2 regions of the Paraburkholderia bengalensis genome follow, and region 1 is predicted to be linked to the other one. Evidence: riboswitches for the same ligand, from Rfam matches in the RefSeq annotation. Region 1 holds a riboswitch; the other holds the start of a gene.
The links. A riboswitch is a leader RNA that binds a small molecule or an ion and turns the genes downstream of it on or off. The one in region 1 is predicted to bind cobalamin.
Positions count from the first base shown of each region.

Region 2: another riboswitch for cobalamin. It lies ahead of H3V53_RS07060 (TonB-dependent receptor domain-containing protein); the one in region 1 lies ahead of cobG (precorrin-3B synthase).

Region 1 is NZ_JACFYJ010000043.1:40,634-45,133, forward strand. It holds partial or broken gene cobJ (precorrin-3B C(17)-methyltransferase) at 1-54, opposite strand, end outside; gene H3V53_RS23710 (precorrin-2 C(20)-methyltransferase) at 51-806, opposite strand; gene H3V53_RS23715 (precorrin-8X methylmutase) at 807-1,433, opposite strand; gene cobG (precorrin-3B synthase) at 1,426-2,781, opposite strand; cobalamin riboswitch at 2,901-3,085, opposite strand; gene cbiE (precorrin-6y C5,15-methyltransferase (decarboxylating) subunit CbiE) at 3,169-4,371, shown strand; gene H3V53_RS23730 (cobalt-precorrin-5B (C(1))-methyltransferase) at 4,371-4,500, shown strand, end outside.
Region 2 is NZ_JACFYJ010000007.1:120,252-124,751, forward strand. It holds gene H3V53_RS07040 (EVE domain-containing protein) at 1-430, opposite strand, end outside; RNA gene ssrS (6S RNA) at 535-716, opposite strand; gene H3V53_RS07050 (cell division protein ZapA) at 786-1,100, opposite strand; gene H3V53_RS07055 (hypothetical protein) at 1,097-1,459, opposite strand; cobalamin riboswitch at 1,681-1,940, shown strand; gene H3V53_RS07060 (TonB-dependent receptor domain-containing protein) at 2,274-4,067, shown strand; gene H3V53_RS07065 (FecCD family ABC transporter permease) at 4,074-4,500, shown strand, end outside.

The sequences.
Region 1 (4,500 bases):
CGCGGTGTGCTGCGCGCCGGTGCCGAGTATCACGACGGCGGGCGGCGTCGTCATCCTTGCCATTTTTCCCCCGGCACGACGAGCAGCGAGAAGTAGGGCGACGCCATCGGGTCGACGTCGGCGAGGGGCACGATGCGCTGGTTCGTCATCGTCGCGCGTTCGACGTAGAGCGCGCGATCCGCCAGCCCGAGTTCGTCGAGCACACGGCGCACCTTGTCGAAGTTGCGGCCGAGCTTCATCACGACGGCAGCGTCGGCATCGGCCAGACGCCGCTTCAGTTCGTCTTCGGGCAGCACGCCCGACAGCACCGACAGCGTCTGATTCCGGTAGACGAGCGGCTGGCCCAGCACGGCGACGCCGCCGAGCATCGAGCAGACGCCGGGCACGACTTCGGCGTCGAAGCGCGGCGACAGCCGGTTCGCGAGCCGGTCGTGCAGGTACATGTACGAGCCATAGAAGAACGGGTCGCCTTCGCAGATCACGGCGACGTCGCGTCCCGCGTCGAGATGCGCCGCGACCACTTCGGCCGCTGTATCGTAGAAGTCGGCAATGATCGCTTCATACGACAACGGCGGTTCGAGCGCTTCCGTCGTCACGGGATAGACGAGCGGCAATTGTTCCTGCTCGCTCGACAGATGCGATTCGATGATCGAAAACGCGTTGCCTTTCTTGCCCTTCGCGACGAAATACGCCACCACGTGCGCCGATTTCAGCAGACGCAGCGCCTTCACGGTGATCAGTTCCGGGTCGCCGGGACCGACGCCGAGTCCAAAGAGCCGTCCGCGCATGACGTTCTGTTTGGCCATTTATTCTTCCTCCGTGGCCAGTGCGTTGATGGCGGCCGCCGCCATCGCGCTGCCGCCGCGCCGTCCGTGCACAGCGACGAACGGCACGCCGCGGCTGTCGGCGGCGAGCAGCGCCTTCGACTCCGCCGCGCCGACGAAGCCCACGGGAAAGCCGAGAATCAGCGCCGGCCGCGGCGCGCCCGCGTCGAGCATGTCGAGCAGATAGAAGAGCGAGGTGGGCGCGTTGCCGATCACGACGACGCTCCCCGCCAGATGCGGCCGCCACAGCTCGAGCGCGACGGCCGAGCGCGTGTTGCCCAGCTCGCGCGCCAGCGCGGGCACGCGCGCGTCGCCGAGCGTGCAGATCACTTCGTTGTTCGCGGGCAGGCGCGCGCGCGTGATGCCTTCGGCGACCATGCGCGCGTCGCAGAGGATCGGCGCGCCGTTCGCGAGCGCGTGGCGTCCGGCTTGGCCCGCGCCGTCAGAAAAACGCAGGTCGCCGACGATATCGACCATGCCGCACGCGTGGATCACGCGCACGGCAAGCTTTTCGAGGTCGGCGGGAATGTGCGAGAGGTCGGCTTCCGCGCGTATCGTCGCGAACGACTGGCGATAGATTTCCTGTCCGTCGCGGATGTATTCAGGCATCGAATGGCTCATCAAAAGAGGGCGGCGCGGACCCGTTCAATGCCGTCGCCGCTTCGTCGATCGTCAGGCCGCGCGCGACGGGACGGCCGAAGCCGGCGGGATCACGCGGGTCTTGTGTGTGGTAGAGGTCATAGCGTTCGCCGCCGACGGCGAGCAGCGTGTACGGCGCGCGATGCGCGGCCGCGCACGATCGCGCGCAGCCGCTCAGATGCACTTGCGTGCGGCCGGGCACGTGCGGCGCGAGCGTCGCTGCGTCGGCTTTCACGTCCGCCAGGCTTTTCGCGCAGCCTGTCGAACCCGCGCAGGCGATCACCCGAGTCAGCGGATCGCATGTCGTCGTGGCGAGGCCGAGGGCGGCGAGTGCGTGCAGCGTCGCATCGACGTTTGCGGGCTCGATGTCGGTCAGCAGCACGCCTTGCCACGGCGTCATGCGCAGCGTCGCGCCTTCGTTGTTGCGCACGATGTTCGCGAGTCCGCGCAAGGTTGCGCTTCGCATGCGGCCCAAAGCAGGCTGCCCGCCCAAATGCAGGCGGGTTGCGTCGCGCTGCGCGTGCGCGCCGAGTCTGCGTGACGCGTCGGCGGGCTCGCGGCGCCAGTTCGCGACGTATGCGTCGCGTAGCAGCCGAACGCTGGTCTTGCGCGCGGCTTGCGCCAGCACGCTTTCAGCGGCATGCGTGGCGAGCACATCGCGCATGCGCGTGTGGCCGGGCTGCGCGAGATCGAGAAACGTGTGCACGAGTGCTTGCGTCAACGGCACGATGTGTTCGGGCGCGACGGCGGCCAGCGCGCCCGCGTGCCGCGCGTCGACAGGCGGGCAGCCCGCGAGACCGAACCCGACCAGCACGTTGTCGTGCGCGGGATGCCGCAGCGCGGAGAACCAGATGTCGTGGGGATGATCGAGCATCATCAGACGCTCGCCGCCGTCGAGCAGCAGCGCGAATTTCGCCGACAGCGCCGCGAAGCGCGCATCGCCTTGCAGCAGGGCGAGAAGTTCAGCGGCAAGCCCAGCCGTGTCGAACAGCGCGTGCGCATCGCGGCCCGCGGCGGGACTGATCATCACGTTGCGCACGTCGTCGGCCAGCGCGTGAGCGTGTGCCTGCGGGCCGAGCCCGGCCGCGAGCAGCGCGGCGATCAGCGCGTCTTCGCGACCCGGCTTCACGCCGCGCAACTGAAGGTTCGCGCGATTGGTCACGTCGACGACGCCCGACGCGTGCGCGTCGATGGCGTCGGCGATGGCATCAGCCTGCGACGCGCCCAGTGCGCCCCCCGCGAGCTTCACGCGGCAGATGCCGCCGTCGAGCGCGGGCACGATGCGCAACAGCCCCGGGCAGGCGGAAGGGCGCGGCATGCAGGCATCGGACGAACGGAAAGCTGGGCTCAAGACATCACCGGGTTAGGGTCGCGCGACGGCCCGGGCGTCTCGGATGAGAGCGGCACGGCATCGGTACACCCCGCCCGATGTGGCTGGCACGAACTGGTTGGCCGGCAGGTATCTGGCTGGCAGCACGTCGACGCCCGCGGTCCAGTCGATGCCCGGGGCGCGCGCTGGCGTGGACTTGCTGCATACAGTTGCGGGGGCAGCCACAATCATCGGCGATCCGTGTTGTGTTCCCTCTTGGGCCCCGAAAGGCACCGGCGAACGGGTATTATGCCTTTTTTCGAACAGCACAACGATGCCGCGGCCTTTGAATACAAGCTGCCGCGGCGTTATCGAGATTCAAATGAGGATGGACGCATGCCGGCCTGGCTGACCGTGGTGGGAATGGGCGACGACGGTTTTGCCGGCCTCGGAAAGGCGGCGCGGCGCGCGTTGATCGACGCGCGGGTGATCTACGGCGGCGCGCGGCATCTGGCGATGCTGCCCGTGTGCCTGTCCGCCGCGCGCGAGCCGTGGCCGCAGCCATTCGACATCGCGCCCGTGCTCGCGCGGCGCGACACGCCCGTGTGCGTGCTGGCGAGCGGCGACCCGATGTTCTACGGCGTGGGCGCGACGCTCGCGCGCCACGTTCGCACCGACGAACTGCGCGTGCTGCCCGCGCCTTCGTCGGTGTCGCTCGCGGCGGCGCGCCTTGGCTGGCCGCTGCAGGATGTCGCGACGGTCTCGCTGGTCGGCCGGCCGCTCGCGGCGTTGCAACGGCATTTGCACGACGGCGCGCGCGTGTTCGTGCTGAGCGCCGATGGCGCAACGCCCGCCGCCGTCGCCGCGTGGCTCGCGCAATGCGGCTTCGGCGCGACGCGCATGATCGTGATGGAGCATCTGGGCAGCGCGTCCGAACGCCTGATCGACGGGCGCGCCCACTCGTGGGAGATCGGCGGGACGGCGTCGCTGAACGTGATCGCGCTCGAATGCGCGCGCGATGCATCCGCGCCGCGCCTTGCGCTCACGCCGGGCTTGCCCGACGACGCGTTTCGCCACGACGGCCAGCTGACCAAGCGCGACGTGCGCGCGCTCACGCTAGGCCGTCTCGCGCCTGCGCCGGGCGAACTGCTGTGGGACGTCGGCGCGGGGTGCGGGTCGATCGGCATCGAATGGATGCGCGCGCACCCGGCGTGCCGCGCAATCGCGATCGAAGCGAATAGCGAGCGGCAGCGCTTCATCGAACACAATCGCGAAGCGCTTGGCGTGCCGAACCTGCAATTGATCGCGGGCAATGCGCCCGATGCGCTGGACGGCTTGCCCGCGCCCGATGCGATTTTCATCGGCGGCGGCGTGACGGTGCACGGCGTGCTCGACGCGTGCTGGCACGCGCTGAAAAGCGGCGGACGCCTGGTCGCGAACGCCGTCACGCTTGAAGGCGAAGCGGCCCTCACCGCATGGCGCGCGCGGCATGGCGGCACGCTCACGCGCATCGCGCTCGCGCAGGCGCAGCCGCTCGGCGGCTTCGAGACGTGGCGCGCCGCGCTTCCCATCACGCTGCTCGACACCAGCAAACCGTGATGCGCAACGAGAGCCCCGAACAACCCGCGCCGCTGCGCAGCGGCTACACGACGGGAAGTTGCGCGACGGCAACGTCTCTCGCGGCGGCGCGTCTGCTGCTGACGGGCATCGCCAGCGATGTCGCGGAGA
Region 2 (4,500 bases), on a different contig from region 1:
ACTCGGCTTGCGTGACGGGCGTGATCGACAGGCGGTTGCCCTTGGCGAGCACGCGCATGTCGGCGAGTTCGGGGTGTTCGCGCAATTCGGCGAGCGGTATCAGCGCGATCTTCTTCTTGAACACGACATCGACGAGCGTCCAGCGCGGCGTTTCCTGCGACGACTTCGCGTCGTAGTACGGGCTCTTCGAATCGAACTGCGTTGGGTCGGGATAGGGCGTCGAGCACACCTCGGCGATGCCTGCGATGCCCGGCTCAGGGCAGCTCGAGTGATAGAACAGCACGCCGTCGCCGATCTTCATGATGTCGCGCATGAAGTTACGCGCCTGATAATTGCGCACGCCTGTCCACGGTAGCGTGCGCTGCGGCGCATTCGCGAGATCGTCGATGCTCGCTTCGTCCGGTTCGGACTTCATCAGCCAGTAGCGCATGAGTCGATTGAACGTGAAGTGTGGGAATGATTCGTCGAGCAGTGCTGTGCGACAACCGTGCACGCAAAGAAAAACGGCATCGGATAAGTCCGATGCCGTTCGTATGGGTCCCCGCCTTAGCCGCTAGGCCGGCATCCTGAACCTGAGGTTCAGAATTGGTCGCAGTTAGCAGCACTTCGGGTACATCAGACTGAGTGACGCGCACGCCCGTGCTACAAATTTCCGCAACCGTGCATATAGCATTGGTTCAAGGAATATATGACCTTGGCGAACCAGGCAGGGAAGCTGAAAAACGTTTGCTCTACATCTACCACATGAACCTGACCGCAATGCAATCAAGCCCGTCAGAATTTTTTTACTGCACGCTGTACTGTTGAATCACAGTGCCCAGCTGCTCATTCATCTGGTGCATTGTACGCCGGATTTCTTCGGCGGGAAATGATTCTCCGTGTCGCACGCTGGCTTGCAGCCTAAGCAGTTCCGATGCCAGCGACAGCGCCGCCATCACGGCGATGCGGTCCTGACCGCGTACGTTGCTGCTGGCACGGATCTTCGTCATCTCGGCGTCCACGCGCGCCACCGCTTCGAGCAGCGCGGCTTCCGTTTCCGGCGAGCACGCGAGGCGATAGGGCTGGCCGAGGATCGACACTTCGATCTGCTTCGTGGTCATGCATTTTCTCCGTGGCGGGTCGCGTCGTTGTTCGCGTCGTGATTGGCCTGCGCGTGCTGCTCGGGCGCGAGGAGATCGAGTTGATTGTCAGGCTCGTGAGCGCGGGCGCGCGGCAATTTCTCGAGGATCGCGTTCAGACGCACCTGGGCGTCGTCGATCTTCGCAGACAGCGCATCGCGCTCCGCCTGCAATGCGTTGCGTTCTTCACGGGCCTGTTCGAGTTCTGCGCGGGTCGACTCGCATTCGGCGCGCGCTTGTGCGAGCTGTTCTTCGAGCGCGAGGCGAGCTTCGTTATAGCGCTGGCTGATCTCGATCAGCCGGCCAATGTTCTGTGACAGTGTTTCGAGTTCGGTGAGCATGTGCTGCGTCCTCTAAAGACATGGCATTCTAGCGCGGAATGTCGCACGCTCGGACATTTGTCTCGTTTCGAGACGTAACATTAGCGCCTTAATTCCGCAATATCCAGGTGCGTGCCCGCGTGGCACGCATTTTCGCCCCTAAAAAAGGGGCTTTTTCAACAGTCCGATGTTCGGGATGCATGCGATGTGCCGCGTTTCTTGACGCGTGCATCCGCCACTTCTACACTGGCGCCCACTCAGGTGCCCGCGCGCGGTATCGCGCCGCGCGCAGTTAAACGGGAAGCAGGGAGCGAAGTCCGCCCGGACGAGCCAACCTGCGCTGTCCTCGCAACGGTACAACGACCGCAGTTTCTGCAGGTCGACTCATGCACGCATCGAGCCAAGGTGTCGAACGTCGTGCGGCAAGCCACTGTGCGTCATGCGCGGGAAGGCGGGTCGGCCAGTCGTCAGCCCGGATACCGGCCGGAGGCCTGGAGCGCGTCGCTCCTTGACAGGCATCGGCCCACGAGGAGCGGGCCGCGCACAGGCCCACAGGACTTTCTCGATGCTCATCCCGATGCATGCCACGCGTCCGACTGCGCGTTTTGCCGCGCGTTTCTCCGCGTATTTCTCTGCGCATTTGATTGATTACGCCCGCGCCCCGCTCGCCGCGCTGGGCGTCCTTGCGTACGCTGCCAGCGCGATGCCGCTTGCCGCTCATGCCCAGTCGACCGCTCATGAGGCCGCTCATGAGGCCGCTCATGAGGCCGCTCACGAAGCCGCTCACGAAGCCGGCCCTCAGGGCCTATCCGCCACATCCGCGCAGCGATCGGACATGCTCCCGTCTGACGTAGACGCGCCGGCCAGCGCGTCCGTGCTGTCGCCTATTGTCGTGACGGCCGACCGTCGCGCGCAGCGTCTCGCCGATGCCATTGCGCAGACCACGCTCTTCGACGCACAGGACATTGCCGACACCACCGCGCGCGATCTGCCCGGCCTGCTGCAGTTAGCACCGGGCGCGCAGATCGTGCGCAACGGCGGCCCGGGCGCGACCTCGAGTCTGTTCCTGCGAGGCGCATCGGCGACGCAGTCGCTGGTGCTGATCGACGGCGTGCGCGTCGACTCGGTGAGCCAGGGCAACGCACAGCTCGAACAGATTCCGCTCGACCAGATCGATCATGTCGAAGTCGTGAACGGCAATGTGTCGGCGCTGTACGGCTCGGGCGCGATCGGCGGCGTCGTGCAAGTGTTCACGAGGAACGGCGGCAATCATCCGCCGCGTTTTCACTTCGACGTGGAGTACGGCAGCTATCACACGCAGCGCCAGGCGGCGGGTGTCGACGGCGCGCTCGACAAGGACGGCCGCACGACCTTCAGCATCACGCTCGCACGCGCGAAGACGGACGGCTTCTCGTCGATCGACCCCGCGCTCGCGAGCGTCAATCCCAATGCAAACGGCTACTTCAACGAGAGTGTGAGCGCGTCGCTGCGCCACAAGCTGACCGACGCGTGGGACGTCGGCGTGCGCTATTTCCAGTCGAACGGCACCGACAGCTTCGACGATCCGTTCGGTCTGCCCACCAATCTCAACAATCTGCACAGCAAGGTGCAGACGGCCTCGGTGTTCGCGAACGGCAAGCTCACCGATGCGTGGACCACGCGCTTGGTCGTCGCGGCGGGCAACGATCGCAGCAACACGGCGCTCAATGGCGACTATCTGTATCGCTACGATTCGGACAACCGTCAATACACGTGGCAGAACGATTTCACGATCGCACGCGATCACAAGCTGCAGCTCGGCTACGAGCATCTGGACCAGACGCTCGACTCGAACCAGTACAGCGCGCCCGATCGTCACGTGAATTCGGCGTTTGCGGGCTACACGGGGCGCCTCGGCGGCAGTCAGATCCAGGCGAACGTGCGGCGGGACCAGTACTCGGATTTCGGCGGGGCCAACAGTTACTATCTGGGCTATGGCTACGACTTCGACGAACACTGGAAGGTGACTGCAAGCTGGTCCGATGCGTTTCGCGCGCCGAGCTTCAATGATCTGTACTACCCGAGCAGCGGCAATCCGCTGATCCAGCCAGAGCAAAGTCACTCCGTCGAAGCCGCGCTGCAATACGCATCCGATGCATTGGGTCTCCTGAAGCTCACCGCTTTCCAGACGCGCTACACGAACCTGATCGACTACGTGCAGACCACGCCCGGCATCTATGTCGCACAGAACGTGGGGCATGCGAAAGTGCAGGGCATCGAAGGGTCGTGGGCGGGTCACGTCGGCAAGACGGACGTGCGCGCGGCGGTGACGTTCCAGAATCCCGTCGACGAAGACACGCACACCGAGCTGAACCGGCGCGCGCGCCGCTTTGCGTCGTTCACCGCGAACCGGTCCGTCGGCAAATGGCGCGTGGGCGGCGAGTGGCTCCTGAGCGGCGAGCGCGACGACAGCGGCGCGCCGCTCGGCGGATATGGCATCGTGAGTCTGTCGGCGCGCTACAACATCACGAAGGCATGGTACGTGGCCGCGCAAATCCAGAACCTGTTCGACAAGGACTATGAACTCGCCTACACGTACAACACGCCGCGGCGCGGCGCCTATCTCACGCTCGGCTGGCAGCAGCTGTAACGCGCGATGAACGGCTTCGCACAACGTCCGCGGGTGCCGCTCGCGCAAGGCATGAGCGCGAAGCGCGCGCTCGCGATCTGGGCGGCGCTCGGTGCGGCCGCGCTCGTCGTCTTCGTCGCGTCGCTGGCGCTGGGCAGCGTGAGCATCGCGCCGCTGCGCGTGTTGGACGCGTTGCTGCCGTCCCACGACACCTCCGCCGATCTCGCCGAGCAGATCGTTCGCACGCTGCGCCTGCCGCGCGCACTGGCGGGCTTCGGCTGCGGCGCGCTGCTTGCGCTCGCAGGCGCGCTGCTGCAGGTGTTGCTGCGCAACCCGCTGGCCGAGCCATACGTGCTCGGCGTATCGGGCGGCGCAGCGAGTTTCGCGCTGCTGGCGATGATCGCGGGCTGCGCGTGGTGGATCGTCGATGCATCGGCGTTCGCGGGCGCATTCG